Regions from separate parts of the Pseudoselenomonas caprae genome, predicted to be linked through region 1. Evidence: riboswitches for the same ligand, from Rfam matches in the RefSeq annotation. Region 1 holds a riboswitch; each other region holds the start of a gene.

Region 1 (4,573 bases):
GCAGATCCGCCTGCGAGAGCGCCTGCATGCCGCTTGCCGCTACCATGCCGAACATCGCCAGGCCAGCACCGCCGAGCACCATCGTCGGGATGCAGGCGACGACAGCCGCCAGCTTCGGGAAGAGCCCGAGGATCATCAGCAGCACGCCGCTGGTCGCCACGATATAGCGGCTGCGGATTCCCGTCATGCTGATAAGACCGATGTTCTGGGCAAAAGCCGTATACGGGAAGGTATTGAACACACCGCCCAGAGCCGTCGAGAAACCATCGGCCCGCAGGGCCTTGGTGAGCATCTCCTCCGTCATCGGCTTTTTGACGATCGAGCTGATGGCCATGACATCGCCCGTAGTCTCGGCCATCGTCACGAGCATGACCAGCGTCATGATGAGGCACGATACCGGCTCAAATACCGGCAGGCCAAAGGCAAAGGGCGTCGTGACACCGAGCACCGCCGCTTCGCTGACGGCATGGAAATCCACCATGCCGAAAGCAGCTGCAATCCCCGTGCCGATCACCAGGCCCAGCAGCACTGAAATATGCCCCAGGAATCCCTTGCAGGTGCGGTAGATGAAGAGGATGATTGCCAGCACCGCCAGCGACAGAGCGATGTTTGACGGGTCACAGTAATCAGCAGCCGCAGGATTCGGCCCCGTGATCCAGTTGACCGCTACCGGCAGCAGCGACAGGCCGATGATCGTGATGACCGAGCCCGTGACCACCGGTGGGAAGAACCGCAGCATCTTGCTGAAGAAATTGCTGATGATGAAGCAGGCAATGCCGGCAAAGATAGCCGAGCCATAGACGACCTGCAGGCCAGCTGCTCCGCCGCCATGGGTGTTCGCGATGATGATCATCGGCGTGACCGCCGTAAACGTGCAGCCCTGCACGATCGGCAGCTTCGCACCGATGACACCGCGGATGCTCAATGCCTGCACCAACGTAGCGATCCCGCAGGTGAAGAGATCGGCATTGATGAGATAAATGAGCTGCTCCGTCGAAAGCCCGATGGCCCCGGCAAGTACCAAGGGCACAGCTACCGCACCAGCATACATGGCCAGCACATGCTGAGCCCCGTAGATAAGCGTGCGCAAAAACGGCAGTTTCTGGTCAACCGGATGAATCGCGTTCGTCACAATGAATTCCCCCACAAATTTATTTCTCTACAAACGTAATCTTGCCATCGTCCAGCGAAGCAATGCTTGCCAGAGCCTCAAGGTGATACCCTTTGTCGATGATGCGCTGATGGCCGCGCTGGAAGGCCTTCTCGATGGCAATGCCGATGCCAGCCACCTTCGAGCCTGCCTCCTCAACGATGCTCGCCAGTCCCAGTGCCGCCTCGCCATTGGCCAGGAAATCATCGATGACCAGCACATTCTCACCAGCCGGCAGATACTTCTGCAGCACGATGATCTCTGACGTCTCTTTCTTCGTGAACGAGTAAACCTCATGCGCATAGACCGGCTCATGCATCAGCACCGATTTCTTCTTGCGCGCAAAGACCAGCGGTACGCCGAGCTCCATAGCCGCCATGACACCGATGGCAATGCCCGATGCCTCCACCGTCAGCACACGGTCGATGCCCGCATCGCGGAACAAACGCGCAAACTCCCTGCCCATCGCCAGCGACAGCTCCGGATCGATCTGATGGTTCAAAAACGAATCCACCTTGAGCACGTTGCCCGGCAGGGCAATGCCTTCCTCCTGAATCTTTCTCTCCAGCAGTTCCAAAATAATCGTCCCTCCATGCTAACTAAAAATGCCGACAGTCCGAGCCCCCTAAAAAGGTGCCCAGACGGTCGGCATTTTCCCGAACTGCACGGCCCGTGGTCAATTCCACTGAACCGTCAGCCATGCAGTTTCGTTGCTATCAGATTATACGCTAATTATAAGTATTTATCCCCGCTGCGTCAAGAAAAATGTCCGCGATTTACGGATTTCTTTGCGAAGAATGCACCTAAAAAAGACGCGTGAGCTATGCCCACGCGCCTCGCTTACCATAAAGATGGTCTTATTTTGCCTCCAGTGCATTCCATGCATCGTTTGCACGGGCAACATAAAGGTCACGGATGTTCTTGTTCTCGCCAATGCCATGGATGTAGGCATCCACCTTGAAGCCCTCTTTGACCAGCATGGACTTATGCGAATCTTCCTCATCGCCAGCCATATCGTTGTTGGCATGGTCACCAGCAACCATCATCAGCGGCATCAGCGTAACGTGTTTGATGCCGTTCTTCTTGAGCTTCGGCATAACAGTCTCGAGGGACGGCCAGCCTTCAACCGTATAGACATAGACGTTCTTATAGCCCATCTCATCGATTTTTGCCTGGATGACCGAGTAATACGCATTCGAAATGTTCGGCGTACCATGAGCCATGATCAGGATAGCATCGTCTTTGCCCTGTTTCGGGAACTGGGAGGACAGCGCCTTGATGGTTTCCGTGACATCATCGGCCTGCTCTTCCTGGCCCTGCCAGTACATCAGCGACGTACCGAGCGTCATCTTCTTGAACTGGTTCTTGTAGTTCTGATAAACGCCCATGTCGTAGTTGTACTCCATGCCCGGGATGACATCGAGGGAAACGAGTGCTACGCGGCTGTAACCATCAGCCTTGAGCTGCTCGAGTGCCTCTTCCGGCGTCGGGAACTTGATGCCTTCCTTCTCCTGGACGCGCTTGATGATGATATGGGACGTATAAGCCGTGACAACCTTCACATTCGGATGAGCAGCCTTGATGGCATTGACCGTTGCATCGATGGTCTTAGCGCGCGTATCTTTGAACGTCGTGCCGAAGGTCATGACCACGATGGCGTCCTTATCCGCAAGGTTCTTGAGCTCCGGGTTCTCGTTCTTGAGCACACCGATCTCCGAAGCCGTCTTGAGTGCCATCGTCGGTTTCTTGACCTCCGGGTTCAGCTGATAAGCAGCCTCAGTCTGCGGAGCAGCAAAGCCCCAGGCAGCCGTGCAGGCAAGAGATACAGCCAATGCTTTTTTCCAGTTTTTCATGATGTGAATCCCCCTATTTCTTGGATAAATAGAAAAGGGCCTTTTGGCGCACCAAAAGACCCCTGCTATCCTGTGGTTGGATAGTCAGCAGTCCCCTTCCCATCGCTCGCAGGTGGCTTGACCGGTCAAATGACAAGTCAAAACGGTGACTTTCGGACAGGCAGTTCTTCTGGCTCGGTTCATCGCTCCCCTGCGCCTTCCCAGACATACATCCAGTGGCCATCTTGCAGGTTCGCTCCCCTCACAGCGGCGGGACCGCGCCGGTTTTGACCGGCTTTTCTCTTCGGCTGTCATAGACAGCACCTGTTCCCTGACTATGAAATTATATGCGTGATTTATATCACGGCTTTCATTATAGTGCATCAGAGAAGCGCTGTCAACGGCGGACACACAAAACACCCATCCGCCTCAATCCTCATCGAAGCCAAACAGATGCTTGAGGAAACTCTTCTTGTTGGCCGCATAGAGTTCCCGCGAATAATTGATGTTCTGGGAGCTGTACAGCGGGTTGATGATGTTCTTGCGCGGCAGCCATTCCTCGGAAAAAAGCGGCTTGGTGAATACGATTTCCGCCAGGGACTGGCGGATCTTGGCGATCTGCTTGGAGTCGAGATCCGGCACGATGGCCTTGGACAGCAGCCGCCCGACCTCGACCATCTCCTCTTCCTTTATGCCGCGGGTCGTCGGGATCAGGCTCGACAACCGCAGCGCAGGGATCGTCTTATCATCATCGAAGGTCATGATATTGTCGCATTTAACGATGAAGCCCGCCTGCTTGACCTGCGACAGGAAGGGGCCGCGGTCTTCACAATGCACCTCGGGGGCTACGTATTGGCTGTTCGTCCCATGATAGACGATATTGAGGCCATTGTCCTTGAGGGATTCCATCAGCGCATTGGCATTCTTCAGGCACTGCTGGCAATACTTGCCAAACTCCGGCGTCTCCGCCTCGCGGAATGCGATGCAGAGTGCCGCCAGGACATTCTCCTGCAGATATACATGCCCCGTATTGATGGCAATCTGGTTGAGGCTGTCCACATTCTCGCTGTTCGTAAGGATCACCGCGCTCTGGGGTCCGCGCAGCGTATCATGGGTGTAGAACGTCACCACGTCGGCATGGGGTACCGGCGAATGCATCAATTTCGCGGCTACCAGTCCCACGACCGCACTCATGTCCACCCATAGCACGGCCCCCACGCCATGCGCGATCTGCGCCAGCTTGCGGTAGTTGACATCCTTCGGATAATTCGTCGGCGAGAATATGATCATCTTGGGCCGGCACTCCTGCGCCAGCGCCTCGATATGGCGGTAATCCAGATGCTGCGTCTCCGGCTCGATGCTGTATTTCACGAAATTGTACTTCATATCCTCGGTATAGCAGTATTCCCGCTTGCGCAGGTTGAAGGACATGATGGTATCGCCAGTGTTGACGAAATTGTGGAAGACGATCTGCGACGCTGCGACCAGATTGTTGATGCGCACGATGGCCGCCTCGCTGCCAAACAACCGCTTCGCGCGCTCGATGGCCAGGGACTCCAGCCGGCTGCACGTCACCACATCGTGATAGTCC
Region 2 (4,573 bases), on a different contig from region 1:
CCAAGAGAAAGATGACCGTTTGCGGCACGTGGAAGGCACGCAGGGCCGCCGTGATGTCGTTCCCCGGCAGGAAGGCCCGCAGGCTGGCCAGGGCGGTGACGGATAGGAAGGTCTTGGCCGGCAGCAGCAGGACGAGCGGGCCGCTGCCGAGCCAGAGGGCGGGCAGGATGAGCAGCAGGGTGAAGAGTGCGGCGGCAAAGGCCGTCTGGAGTGCCTGCCACAGCATATGCCCTGGCAGCAGGCAGAGCACGACAAGGGTGAGTGCCAGCTGGCAGAGCAGGAAGGCCGCGGTGTGGGCGGCTGCGCAGCATAGCAGCCAGAAGAACAGGAAACAGAGCGCGCACGGAGCCGAGACGGAACGGCTCCCAGCGGCGCATTGCTGACGGAGGGTGAGCAGCACGGTCAGTACACGCAAAAGAGACCGGGAGATGAAATAGTCCCGGTCCCGATTTGGCTGATAGTGTTCTTCCTGTGTTGCCCATGGAGGAAGTTTCAACATGCAATAAGCCCCTTAGTGTTTGGCGATGGATGTGTCATAATCGGTTGGCGCGTGGAAGAAGGAGGCGAAGGCCTTGAAGGCGAGCACCAGGAGCGCTGTGCCGATGATGGCGGACAGGATATAGCCGAAGGATTCGGGCAGGCCGGCGATGGCATAGTCGGGGAACAGGGCGTCAAAGGTGAAGCCATCCTCCATGCCAGCTGGCGTATAGCCAAGTGCAGAGCCGAGGAAATCCTGCTCAGCGAGCTCCTCGGGGTCCCATTCCCCCCAGGCGGTACCCGTGGCGAGCAGCCCCAGCGGCGTGCCGAGGATCAGCAGACCGAGAAGGCCGTAGACAGCCTTGCTGCCCTGGGACTCGTGGCCATCTGTTGCCAGAAGCGCGGGAGAAGCCTGCTTCAGGAAGGCCAGGATGGCTGTGGTGAAGACGACCTCTGCAAGACCGAAAAGCGTCAGGTGGCCGGCCATCATCGCGGGGATGGAAACCGACAGCGGATACGGGCAATAGAGGGCATGGCCTGCTGCGTCCGTGAAGAGCAGCGGCTGGAGGCCGAACTCGATGGCCGCACAAAGGGCGGCGAGATTGATGCCGGCATATGCACCGATGCCGGCGGCAGCGAGATCATGCTGCGGCATTGCTTTCTTCAGGAGCTGATAGATGGCCCAGCCGGCAAACGGCATGACAAATGCCATGTTGAAGCAGTTGGCACCGAAAGCCAGCAGTCCGCCGTCGCCGAAGAAGAGCGCCTGCACGAACAGGGCGACGCTGACGGCAAGGCAGGCAGACCAAGGGCCGAACAGGATGGCCAGCAGCACGGCGCCGACGGCGTGACCAGTCGTGCCGCCGGGAAGCGGCAGGTTGAACATCATGCCAAGGAACGAAAAGGCCGCGCCAATTCCCAGCAGCGGCATTTTTTCCTTGGGAATTTCCTGTTTGACTTTCTGCACGGCCAGCCACCAGACCGGTGCCATGGCAGCACCGAAGACGGCGCAGGTGGACGGGCTCAGATAATTTTCTGGAATGTGCATACTATCACTCCTAACATTAAATAAGAAAGAAATAAGACCTCAATATGATTACAGTTTAAAGTATTTCCGCGAGATTTGTAAGCCCTAGGGGGATGTGATTTCGACCTGTGATTTTTTTCGCGAAAATTTGACAATTAGTCCAAACAATAGTAAAATAAATATCAGTTAAAACAGAATATCGCGATTGGATCAGGTGTCGCAAGACTTAATAGGGAAGCCGGTAAAATCCGGCGCGGTCCCGCCACTGTAACAGCGAGCGACTCCGCAGATATGTCACTGGAGAGGGAAAAAGCCTCTTTGGGAAGGCGCGGAGGAGCGATGAACTGGAGCCAGGAGAACTGCCTGATTGACGATCACCGTTTGACCTGCGAGCGATGGGGATGGGGATCTTGGACGATTTAGTTTAGAAAGAGTCAGGCTTTTACCTGACCGTTAGAACTGAATGTTTTTCAAGATGAGCCTATTTCCGCATGCAGCAGGGAATGGGCTCATTGTGGTATGTATTCTCGCTGTTCTTGACTTTAGGCGAAAGGTTTTTCCTCATGGAATCTTCTGTGGGGAAGAAATTGCTCATACATTTCATTCAGTTCTATGTATTGGCTGCCTTTGTTGCAGCAAGGGTCTCGATTTGTGGAAGGATCGAGACCCTTCTTTTTTTGCCTGGGCGGATGAAATGGAGCATATATTATTCTACCTTTAAAGGGGGAAATGTATATGAGTAATGAAACAAAGACACAGGCAGAGTCGGAACTCGACCTGCAGGCCATTCTGAAGAAGGCCGAGCAGCAGACCGAGTTCCCCGATGTCCCGCTCGACGAATTCACGCCGCCGACGTACGAAGAGTGGAAGGAGAACTGTATCACGCTCCTGAAGGGAGCACCCTTTGAGAAGAAGATGTTCACCAAGACCTACGAGGGAATCACCTTTGACCCGATGTACTTCCGCAATACCACCGAGGAAATCCTTCCACGCACGTCTTTCCCCGGCATGGATGATTTCCTGCGCGGCTCCCGTCCCAATGGCTATATCAAGTCGCCTTGGGGGATCGCCCAGGCCTGCGATGAGACGATGCCTGCGGAGAACAATGAGCTGCTGAAATACGAGCTGGAAAAAGGCTCGACAATCTATCATATCAAACTTGACCAGTCAACCTTGACCGGTCAGGATGCACGCGAGGCGGAAAAGCCGGGCGATGAGGGCTGCAGCGTAACGACGCTGGACGATATGCATGTACTGCTCGATGGACTCAAGCTCGACGAGCAGCCGCTCTACCTCTATGCCGGCCAGACAGCACTGCCGTTGCTGTCGATGGTGGCGGCTGTGCGCCGGGCATCGGGGAAAGACATGCAGGCGGTCTGCGGCTTTATCGGTGCTGATCCCATTGGCGAGCTGGCCGAGCGGGGAACCCTGTCGGCAACGCTCAGCGACCGCTATGATGAGCTGGCGGAGTGTGCGAAATGGGCTATCGCCAATGCGCCGGAGCTGCGCACGATTATGGTCCGCAGCGATGTCTACAGCCGCGGCGGTGCCAATGATATCCAGGAGGCATCCTATACGATTGACACGGCAGTCACTTATTTGCGGGAGATGCAAAAACGGGGCCTTTCGATTGATGAGGCGGCCAGCCAGATCATGTTCGGTTTTTCGATGGGGGCCAATTTCTTCCTGCAGATTGCGAAGCTCCGCGCGATGCGGCCCATCTGGGCGCAGATCATCGCGGCCTTTGGCGGCAGTACCGAGTCCCAGCGCATGCATGTCCATGCCCGGCCGGCATTGTTCTTCAAGACGGTCTATGATCCCTATGTTAATATGCTGCGCAACACGACAGAAATCTTTTCGGGGGTTGTCGGCGGTATCGATTCGTTTGAGAATGCACCGTTTGATGAGCCGATTCGCAAGGGCGACGTGTTCTCGCGCCGCATTGCGCGTAACGTGCAGATTATCCTGCAGGAAGAGTTCGGTCTCTTGCAGCCAATCGATCCGGCCGGTGGTTCGTGGGCGGTGGAGTCGCTGACGAAACAGGTCAAGGAAAAGATCTGGGAGGCCTTCCAGACGGTGGAGGGTGCAGGCGGTATTGTCGAGGCGCTGAAGGCTGGCAAGCCGCAGCAGGCCATCGGCGAGGTGCTGGCTGAGCGGTTCAAGAATGCCGAGCTCAGGCGCGACCGCATTGTCGGTAACAATATGTACCCGAATATGACGGAGAAACTTCTCGACCCGCGCACCGAGGATTGGGCCGAAAATAAAAAAGCGCGTACCGAGGCCATCGAAGCGTATCTGGCGGATATCGACGGCAAGTATCGCGCGGAGAAACTCGAGGCCCTGTCGAAAGCTCAAACAGACCGGGTGACGGCAGCTATCGCGGCTGCCGAGGCTGGGGCAACTCTGCCGGAGCTTTGGGCAGCACTGCCAAAGACTGGTGAGGCGCCAAGTGTCGAGAAAATCACGCCGCACCGCTGGAGTGAACGCTTTGAGGGCCTGCGTCACCGCACGGAAAAATACGCAGCCGACAAGGGGGATAACGTGCGCATTTTCCTGGCGAATATGGGGCCGATTCCGCAGCATAAGGCAAGGGCGGACTTTACCACAGGCTTTTTGCAGGTCGGGGCTTTTGAGGTCTTGCGTAACGATGGTTTCAAGACGACCGATGAAGCGGCGGCCGCCGCAGCCGAGTCCGGGGCGGATGCCGTGGTCATCTGTTCGACCGATGCGACCTATCCGGAAATCGTTCCCGATTTAGCACCAAAACTTCATAAGGCGCTGCCAGCGGCTACGGTCTATCTGGCTGGAGCCGCACCGAAAGAATTGCTCGAAACGTACAACGCGGCGGGCATTGACGATTACATTTCGGTACGAGCCAATTGTTACAAAATCCTGCAGTTCCTGCAGCAGAAGAAAGGAATGATGGCATAATGGCAGCGTTCAAGAATCCGGATTTTACGAGCATGAATCTGCGGGAGGCACCGCAGCACACGAAAGAAGAATGGCAGAAACTCTTTGAACAGCAGGTCAGCGCCAGCTATGACGAAATGACGGCGCGCACGATGGAGC
Region 3 (4,573 bases), on a different contig from region 1:
CTGCTCCTCTCCGGCGGTAGCCATGTCACGCGTGATATGGCCGGCAGCAATCCGGACTCCTGGCAAAGCCAGCTCGTGGCAGCAGGCTTTGCGGTGCGGACGGATATGCGCGGCCTGGGTGAGCATCCAGCCTTCCGGGCACTCTATGCCCAGAAGGTGCGCCAGGCGCTGGCAGCAGTCAAATGGTAAAAGATAAGAGGAATTTTCGGATAACTTTCGGCTATCATATGAATTCGATATAAATATTTTTATTTTTTGAAAATTCCTCTATAATATAAATTAACCAACAGCCCCCAATATAGGCATTATCGTTTAATTTGAATGAGGTGAGTGTATGTCACATCCAGTAACAACGAATCCTTTGATCATCATGCTGATCAACATGACGGTCGTATTCCTGGTTCTGACGGTTTTGGGTCTTGTCATCAATCTGATCCACATCATCGATCCGACGAAACCGAAACAGGAAAAGCAGGAAGAGGCCGCACCCGCACCGGCAGAAGCAGCTGCTGCGCCTGTGGAAAGCGCGCCGGCAGCCGGGACGGCAGCTGCCGAGGAGGGGATTTCCCCGGAGATCGTCGCCGTCATCGCTGCAGCGATTGCCAGCTATGGCTATGGCATGGAGCAGGTTCGTGCGATTCGCCCGTTGCCGCGTGATGCTTGGAAAAATTCCGGCCGTGCACAGATGGCAAACCGGGGCTAAGGCAGGGAAGGAGGAAATATTATGGAACTTTTGAATGCATTTGCCGTTTCCCTGCAGTCGGTTTGGGCTGACAGCGGTTTTTCGGCATTCACCATGGGCAATGGCATCATGATCCTCGTGGGTTTGCTGCTGCTCTATATGGCCATTGTCAAGGAGTTTGAGCCGCTGCTCCTGGGGCCGATCGCCTTCGGCTGCGTGCTGGCAAACTTCCCGCGCACGGGCTTCTTCACGGAGCCGGGCCTTATGCAGGCTATCCACTATGGTATCGCCAATGAGATTTTCCCGCCGCTGATCTTCCTGGGCATCGGTGCGATGACGGACTTCGGCCCGCTGCTCGCCCGCCCGGTTACCCTGCTCCTGGGGGCAGCTGCACAGATCGGTGTCTTCGTCGCCCTCGTCGGCGCAATGCTCCTGGGCTTCAACGTACAGGAAGCTGGCGCTATCGGCATCATCGGTGGTGCTGATGGCCCGACGGCTATCTATCTTTCCATCCAGATGGCACCGCACCTCCTGGGCGCGATTGCCGTAGCCGCTTACTCCTACATGTCGCTGGTTCCGCTGATCCAGCCGCCGATCATGAAGCTCTTGACGTCGCAGAAAGAGCGTGAGGTGGCCATGGAGCAGTTGCGTCCGGTTACGAAGTTCGAGCGTGTCTGCTTCCCAATCGTTGCTGCAATCGTCATCAGCCTGCTGCTGCCGCCAATCGCGTCGCTGCTTGGCTGCTTGATGCTCGGCAACTTGTTCCGTGAGTCCGGCGTCATGGACCGCCTCTCGGATACGGCGCAGAATTCGCTCTGCAACATCGTTACGATTTTCCTCGCAACGGGTACTGGCATGACGATGAATGCCGATGACTTCCTCGTTCCGCAGACGCTCATGATCATCGGCCTTGGCCTTGTGGCTTTCATCGCTGGTACGGCTGGCGGTGTCCTGTTCGGCAAGATCATGTGCCGTGTGTCCGGCTGGAAGATCAACCCGCTGATCGGCTCGGCTGGTGTATCGGCAGTGCCGATGGCAGCACGCGTCAGCCAGGTGGTTGGCATGAAGGCAAAACCGGGCAACTACCTGCTCATGCATGCCATGGGCCCGAACGTTGCTGGCGTCATCGGTACGGCAGTAGCTGCTGGTACGATGCTGGCTATGCTCAAATAAGTTCATAGAATAGGTAAGCCCGCTGATTCAAGATATGAGTCAGCGGGCTTTTGCTTTACCGAATTGCAGGTTTCTGCGTTCTTTCTGATTTCTGCGCTTACGGACACTCTGCAATTTGAACATAAAGGTGCCAGTGCTGTCGATTGACAGGCCGTATGCATCGGTGTAAAATTTGTAAATGGACGGGTGCCGTGAGGCTTAATAGAGAAACCGGTGCGATGCCGGTACGGTCACGCCACTGTAATGCGGAGAATCTCATAATATGTCACTGGCAGTTTGCTGGGAAGGCTTGAGGTTTGATGAGGCAGAGTCAGGAGAACTGCCAGTCTGAAAATCACCGTGAAAGTGCAGGCTTTCGCACCTACGAACGATGGGGAGGGGATTCGGCGTATAGTGGAGTCCCTTCTCTGCGTGGAGAAGGCTTTTTTTATGGTGTAAACCAAGTAGCAGGTGGAGGTTATCAGAAGTATGAGCGGAATTTTTTATGGTATTGGTGTGGGCCCTGGCGATCCGGAGCTCTTGACAATCAAGGCAATCCGTGCCATCGAGAAGGTTGATGTGCTGATTGCACCGAAGACAGAGAAGAAGGATGGCAGTGTGGCGCTTTCGATTGCCAAACCATATCTGAAGAAGGATATCGAGATTGTCTATCAGGTATTCCCGATGGTCAAGGGGTTTGCAGAGAACAATACCGATGCCTGGGAGTCGAATAAGAAGGAAATCCTGGCACTTTTGAAGGCGGGCAAGAATGTGGCTTTCCTGACGCTCGGCGATCCGATGTTTTATAGCACATACATCTATGTTTACCGCTTGCTGGAGCATGAAGATATCGAAATCCAGACAATCCCGGGCATTCCGGCATTTGCGGCAATCGGCAGCCAGATGGGGTATCCGATCGTTGAGGGCGACGATGTGCTTAGCATCGTGCCGGCAACAGCTTCGCCGGAGAAGGTCGAAAAAGCTGTGCAGTCGGCCGATAATGTCGTGCTCATGAAGGTGTACAAGAATTTCGCTGAAATCACGGATATGCTGGCCCGCAACGATATGGCCAAGCAGGCTGTGCTCGTAAGCCGTGCAGGTCTTCCCGATGAACGCATCATCGAGGACATCGAGGCGCATAAAGAGGAAAAACTGAATTACTTATCGACTATCCTGACGCGGAAAAACTAAGCGGGATGGTTGATATATAGAAGGGAAGTTTTCTATCATGAAAAAAATCCTGTTCTTGCTTATGGCGGCACTGGTTATGCTGGCAGCAGGCTGTGGACCGCAGCCTGCTGCCACGGACGGCAGTTCCGCCAAGGCGTATGCGGTCATTACCGATGATTTGGGCCGCGAGGTCGTGCTTCCCCAAAAGCCGAAGCGTATTGTCGTGACCTCAGCATCGTTTTTGGAGCCATTGGAGTCCGTCGATGGCGCAGCATTGGTTGTCGGCCGTCCGGATTCCAAGACCAAGATGCCGGATTACGCCAAGGAGCTCACCAGCGTCGGTAAGGTCTATCAGATTGATGCCGAGAAAGTGCTGGCCTGTGAGCCGGATCTTGTCATTGTCAATAAAGGTATGAACGAGAAGCTCGTCGATGCGCTGGAGAGCAATGGCATCCGTACTTTGGTGCTCGATATGAAGAGCTATGAGGATGTCAAGCGCGAGGTCGGCATTCTGGCGCAGGTGACGGGCGCCAAGGACAAAGGCGACAAGCTGATTGCTGACATGGATGCGAAAATCCAGTCGGTCAAGGATAAGATTCCGCAGGACAAGCGCCGCGTATCTGTCATCCATAGTACAAGCCAGGGCCTTACGGTGCAGCTTGAGGGCAGCATTGCCGGATCGGTGGCGAAGATGCTGGGCTGGGAGAATGTAGCCAGTGGCACGGCACCGCTGGAGAAGAATCCCGATGCAGCACCGTACAGTCTGGAAAATCTCGTCGCCCAGAATCCGGAGCTCATCTTTGTCACAAGCATGGGCAAGCTGGATGCCATCAAGAGCGAGATGGATGCAACGATGAAGGGCAGCCCTGCCTGGCAGTCGGTCGCGGCTGTACGTGAGGGGCGTGTCTACTATTTGCCGCAGGATCTTTTCCTGTTGAGCCCCGGCATCCATTATCCGGAGGCCGTCGAGGCGATGGCCAGATGCGTTTATCCTGAGGTGTTTGCCAAATGAAAAAAATGCCGGCTGAATCGGACCGTCTGGTAAAGCGGCGGATATCACTATTAGTGGTATTTGCCGTTTTGGCATGTCTGGGCGGCATCATCAGCATAATGAAAGGTTCCGTTCCCATTCCATTGGCAGAGATTGCCGCTGCGCTTTTAGGGGACAGTGCTGGCACCCATCAGCAGATCCTGATGAATATCCGTTTGCCACGCACTATCGTTGCCGCCTTTGTCGGCATCAATCTGTCGTTGTCGGGAGCTATCTTGCAGGCCATCATGAAAAATCCGCTGGCTGATCCGCATATCATCGGCATATCATCGGGGGCAGGGCTGGCGGGCATTGTCATCATGCTCGCACTGCCAGAACACAGCTGGCTTATCATGCCAGTGGCGTTTGCTGGAGCGATGGGAGCAGCTATGCTCATCTATCTTCTGGCCTGGAAGAACGGTATCCGGCCAATCCGCATCATCCTGGCGGGCGTCGCTGTGTCAGCCTTTTTCGGCGCAGGGATTTCGGCGATGATGATTTTTTACAGTGACAGGGTCCATAGTGCGCTGATGTGGATG
Region 4 (4,573 bases), on a different contig from region 1:
CGGGTCAGTGAGCTGATCGAACCCATAATCCATGGACGGCGGCACCGGCGCCTTGCCTGCCATGAACGTCCCTTTCAGCAGCACTTTGTTATAGGTTTCGCGATTACAGCCACAGATGAGCGCAGCGCGCACCTTCGGATCTTTGAGTATCCCTTTCTGATTCAGACGGGCCAATACCGTACGCAGGGACGAGATCTCGTCTACCACATACTGGCTATTGTTGCGGAAGGTGTCGATATCGCCAGCTGCAATATTCACAGCCATATCCACGTCCCCGGACTGCAAGGCCATGGCCCGGGTATTGGGATCATCGATGCTCGGGATCTCCACCGTCTCAAACGGCACCTCACCAGCCCAATAGTTGGGATTCTTCTTCATGACAGCTTTTTCTTTGACAAAGGACTCTACCATATACGGGCCAGTACAGATGGGGCCTTCCTTGGCAAAATCACGGCCAGCCTCGGCCTTCGTATCCACCACGATGAACAATGGATCTGCCAGGAAGCCCATGAGATTCGGCATCGGTTTTTCCGTCGTGATGATAAGATTCTGCCCTTCGGCCCGGATTTCCTTATACTTGAAGAATGTCTCCGCACGATTGTTCTTGGCAAAAACGCGTTCCAGTGATGCCTTGACAGCCTCGGCCGTCAGTTCATCCCCATTGGAGAATTTCACGCCATCACGGATCTTGATGGTCCATGTCAGATGGTCGTCACTGATTGACCATTTCTCCGCCAGCCACGGCTGCACATTCATCTTCTCATCAAACTTTGTCAGGCACTCACCCAGACCATAGCGCATGACTACCCAGCCAAAATAGTTCTGCGTCGGCTCCAGGGTATCAGCAAAATTCGTCACACCAACCTTCAGTATGCCCTTCTGCACCGACTCATTGCCAGCCGTACTACCGCAGCCAGCAATCAGCGCAGCAGCGGCAATCCCGCACAAACCCACGCTTACAGCCCGCCAAAGTTTCTTCATTCTGCTTTTTTCCATGAAAATATCATCCTCTCCACAACATGACTAAATCACATCTCAGTTCTGACGCGGATCCAAAACATCGCGCAAACTGTCTCCCCACAGGTTGAACACCGCAACTACCAAAAAGATAGCCAAGCCTGGATAAACCATCAACCACGGTGCCGATTGGATATATTGCCGCCCCTCATTGAGCATTAATCCCCACTCTGGTATTGGCGGCTGAGCCCCAAAGCCCAAAAACGACAGCCCTGCAATCTCCATCATCATCGTGCCGATATCCATCGCCGCCGTGATGACTACCAGCGGCAACGTATTCGGCAGGATATGGCGCCACAAGATCATCGGCGTCCGCGTGCCGCTGAGACGGGCCGCCAGCACAAAATCCTGCTGCCGGAGCTTGAGCACCAGACTGCGCACCAGGCGCGCATATTTCGCCCAGCTTACCACCAGCAGCGCCATGATGGTATTGATGATACTGCCACCAAGTATTCCCGCAATGGCAATCGCCAGCACAATCCCAGGGAATGACAGCATCATATCCGCCAGCCGCATGAAGACCATCTCCACACGGCCGCCAAAATAACCGGCCAATGTGCCTACCAGCGACCCCGTCAAAGCCACCAGTACCACCAGGCAGAGCGTCATAAACAACGACGTCTGCGTGCCGCAGATGATCCGCGAAAAAATATCGCGGCCCAGCTTATCCGTCCCCAGCCAATGCTCAGCCGACGATGGCTGCAAGGCCAGCTGCATATTGCTGGCCAGCGGATCTTGCGGTGTCAGGTAAGGAGCAAACAATGCCACCAGCACGATAAGTGACACCAGCGCCGTATAAAAGGAAAACAACTTGTGCTCCCAAATAAGCGTCATCTTCGTACCTCCCTTCTAAGGCGCGGATTCAGATAAGTATACGACAGATCGACCAAAAAATTGATGGACATATAGACCAGGGAAATCCAAAGGACAAAGCCCTCGATAAGCGGATAATCACGCATCGTGATAGCCCGCACCGCCATGTTGCCGATCCCCGGCCATGAAAATACGATTTCGACTACGGCTACACCGCCTAGCAGCCACCCCATCGACATCCCCAACAACGTGATCAATGGCAACATCGCATTGGGCAGGACATGTTTCCAAAGGATTGCCATCTCCGACAATCCCCGAGCCCTGATTCCCGTGACATAGTCTTGATTCAGTTCTTCCAATACCACCGTACGGACCTGCCGCATGTATTTCGATGACATATAGATTGCCAGTGTCAAAGCAGGCAGCACGATTCCCGCCGCCGTGACTTCCGACTGCGCAATGGGAAACAGGCGCAGCTTCAAACCGAATACATATAGCAGCAACAATCCCAGCCAAAAACTTGGCATCGATACACCGATAAAGGACAACCCCCGCACGAGATGGTCTGGCAGCCTGTTCCGCTTCACAGCCGATAAGATCCCCAGCGGCAGCGAAATCAGCACCACTAGGACCATCGTGACAAATGCCAGAAGCAACGTCCCTTTGAACCCCTCCAGCAATTTTGCTGTAACCGGTTTCTTCGCAGAGTAAGACATACCCATATTTCCCTGCAAAACACCAGCCGCCCAATTCCCATACTGGACCAGGAACGGCTTATCGAGCCCCAGCTCATGCCGCGTCTGAGCCAGCGTCTCCTCCGACACGATCGTATCCGAAGCTTCCAGCAGCATCGAAGCCGGATCACCAGGTGCCAGCCAGGTCAGGCAAAAAGTCAGGAAGCTGACACCAATGACCGTCACCACCATCTGCAAAAGGCGGCTCCCATATGATTGCAACCACAACATCTCCCTCTCACCTCCACAAACAGATAAAAACCAATGTCACTGAACTCTTATCCATAAACAGCGTCCCTCTTCTCCCTTCCCCGCCCGCACACCGGACAGGCATAAAAAAAACCTGTCTGCAAAATGCAGACAGGCCAGGAATATCCAGAGCACGAATCTCCTCCGAAAATCCCCTCCCTATCGCTCGCAGGTCAAACGGTGATTGTCAATCAGGCAGTTCTCCTGGCTCCAGTTCATCATGATTGCTGCGCCTTCCCAAGAAAATCATTCCTCAGTGACCGGGATACCCTCAAAAGTGGCATCCACGAAGCAGCATCACTCGCTGTTACAGTGGCGGGACCGCGCCGGACTTTACCGGCTTCCCTATTAAGTCTTGCGACACCTGATCCATACTTTATGATATTGCATATCATATGCAAAAATATGCGAAAACATTGTAATTATACCATTTTCTGAACTGCGTGTCAAAACTAGACAAATTCCCTAAACCGCTTAAAAATTATGTTTTTATCCCCCCGGGGAGCTTCACACCCCCATTAATATTTTTTATAATAAAACTAATCGTAAGATATATTCCATTCACTAATCCAGAGGCTCAACTGTTTTAGCTGGAATGTATATGCAGAGAATAACTTCCCGTTTGTCTACTGCAATATATAGGCGCCGTGCATCAGTATGATTATTATCAATGGATACGATGCACGGCGTCTTATTTCCCTATTTTTCGTGTTATAATGGAAAAACAACGAATACTTCAGCAACCATCCGAGGCTAGACTATGAACAGGAAAAACTTGCTTGACCAGTTGGCTCATACCCATACCCTCGCCTTCGAAGACTTCATCGATCTGCTTGCACACCAAGATGAAGAATTGCAGGCATACGCAGCCGGACTGGCCGTCAAAACAACACAGTGCTATTACGGCAACAAGGTTTTCAGCCGCGGCCTGATCGAATTCACGAACATCTGCCAAAACAACTGCTATTACTGCGGCATCCGTGCCAGCAATGAAAACGTCCAGCGGTACCGGCTGAGTGATGAACAGATCCTGCAATGTGCCGCCACCGGCTATGAACTGGGCTTCCGCACCTTCGTCCTGCAAGGCGGCGAGGATCCCTACTACACCGACGACAGGATCTGCCATCTGGTGCAGCAGCTCAAGTACAAACATCCCGATTGCGCCATCACCTTGTCCATTGGCGAAAAGAGCCCAGAAAGCTATAAGCGCTACCGGCAGGCAGGGGCCGAGCGCTACCTTCTGCGCCATGAAACCGCAACGCCTGCGCATTACCATAAGCTCCACCCGCCGTCCATGAGTGCCGAAAACCGCTACGGCTGTCTCCGCACCTTGAAAGCGCTCGGTTTCCAGACGGGCGCCGGCTTCATGGTCGGCTCACCATGGCAGACATCGGAAGATCTGGCCCGCGACCTCATCTTCCTCCACGAGCTTCAGCCGGAGATGGTAGGCATCGGCCCCTTCATCCCCGCCGCAGGAACACCGTTTGCCCAGCAGCCAGCCGGCACCTTAGACCAGACGCTGTTCCTGCTGAGCCTCATCCGGCTGCTGCTGCCAGAAGTGCTGCTGCCAGCCACCACGGCCTTGGGCACGATCGATCCCCGCGGCCGCGAAAAGGGCATCCTGGCTGGTGCCAACGTAGTCATGCCCAACCTTTCCCCCCGGAACGTCCGGGCAAAATACCAGCTCTACGACAACAAGATCTGCACTGGGGAAGAAGCTGCTGAATGCATTGTCTGCCTAACCAAACGAATGAAATCCG

What was found. Region 1 has a riboswitch for cobalamin ahead of FZ041_RS03625 (sirohydrochlorin cobaltochelatase). Riboswitches for the same ligand answer to the same signal wherever they lie in the genome.
Region 2: another riboswitch for cobalamin. It lies ahead of FZ041_RS10830 (methylmalonyl-CoA mutase family protein); the one in region 1 lies ahead of FZ041_RS03625 (sirohydrochlorin cobaltochelatase).
Region 3: another riboswitch for cobalamin. It lies ahead of cobI (precorrin-2 C(20)-methyltransferase); the one in region 1 lies ahead of FZ041_RS03625 (sirohydrochlorin cobaltochelatase).
Region 4: another riboswitch for cobalamin. It lies ahead of nikB (nickel ABC transporter permease); the one in region 1 lies ahead of FZ041_RS03625 (sirohydrochlorin cobaltochelatase).

The regions. Positions count from the first base shown of each region.
Region 1 covers NZ_VTOZ01000005.1:78,844-83,416, reverse strand. Annotated here, with positions in the region: gene FZ041_RS03635 (nucleobase:cation symporter-2 family protein) at 1-1,132, opposite strand, end outside; gene FZ041_RS03630 (xanthine phosphoribosyltransferase) at 1,152-1,727, opposite strand; ZMP/ZTP riboswitch at 1,779-1,861, opposite strand; gene FZ041_RS03625 (sirohydrochlorin cobaltochelatase) at 2,008-3,003, opposite strand; cobalamin riboswitch at 3,146-3,325, opposite strand; gene FZ041_RS03620 (PLP-dependent aminotransferase family protein) at 3,412-4,573, opposite strand, start outside.
Region 2 covers NZ_VTOZ01000024.1:18,327-22,899, forward strand. Annotated here, with positions in the region: gene FZ041_RS10820 (energy-coupling factor transporter transmembrane component T) at 1-499, opposite strand, end outside; gene cbiM (cobalt transporter CbiM) at 512-1,525, opposite strand; cobalamin riboswitch at 1,700-1,885, shown strand; gene FZ041_RS10830 (methylmalonyl-CoA mutase family protein) at 2,240-4,435, shown strand; gene scpA (methylmalonyl-CoA mutase) at 4,435-4,573, shown strand, end outside.
Region 3 covers NZ_VTOZ01000027.1:18,073-22,645, forward strand. Annotated here, with positions in the region: gene FZ041_RS11460 (sirohydrochlorin cobaltochelatase) at 1-189, shown strand, start outside; gene FZ041_RS11465 (OadG family protein) at 335-703, shown strand; gene FZ041_RS11470 (sodium ion-translocating decarboxylase subunit beta) at 725-1,855, shown strand; cobalamin riboswitch at 2,023-2,196, shown strand; gene cobI (precorrin-2 C(20)-methyltransferase) at 2,324-3,025, shown strand; gene FZ041_RS11480 (ABC transporter substrate-binding protein) at 3,063-4,016, shown strand; gene FZ041_RS11485 (FecCD family ABC transporter permease) at 4,013-4,573, shown strand, end outside.
Region 4 covers NZ_VTOZ01000035.1:260-4,832, forward strand. Annotated here, with positions in the region: partial or broken gene FZ041_RS12850 (ABC transporter substrate-binding protein) at 1-981, opposite strand, end outside; gene nikC (nickel transporter permease) at 1,036-1,851, opposite strand; gene nikB (nickel ABC transporter permease) at 1,848-2,756, opposite strand; cobalamin riboswitch at 2,991-3,196, opposite strand; gene hydE ([FeFe] hydrogenase H-cluster radical SAM maturase HydE) at 3,574-4,573, shown strand, end outside.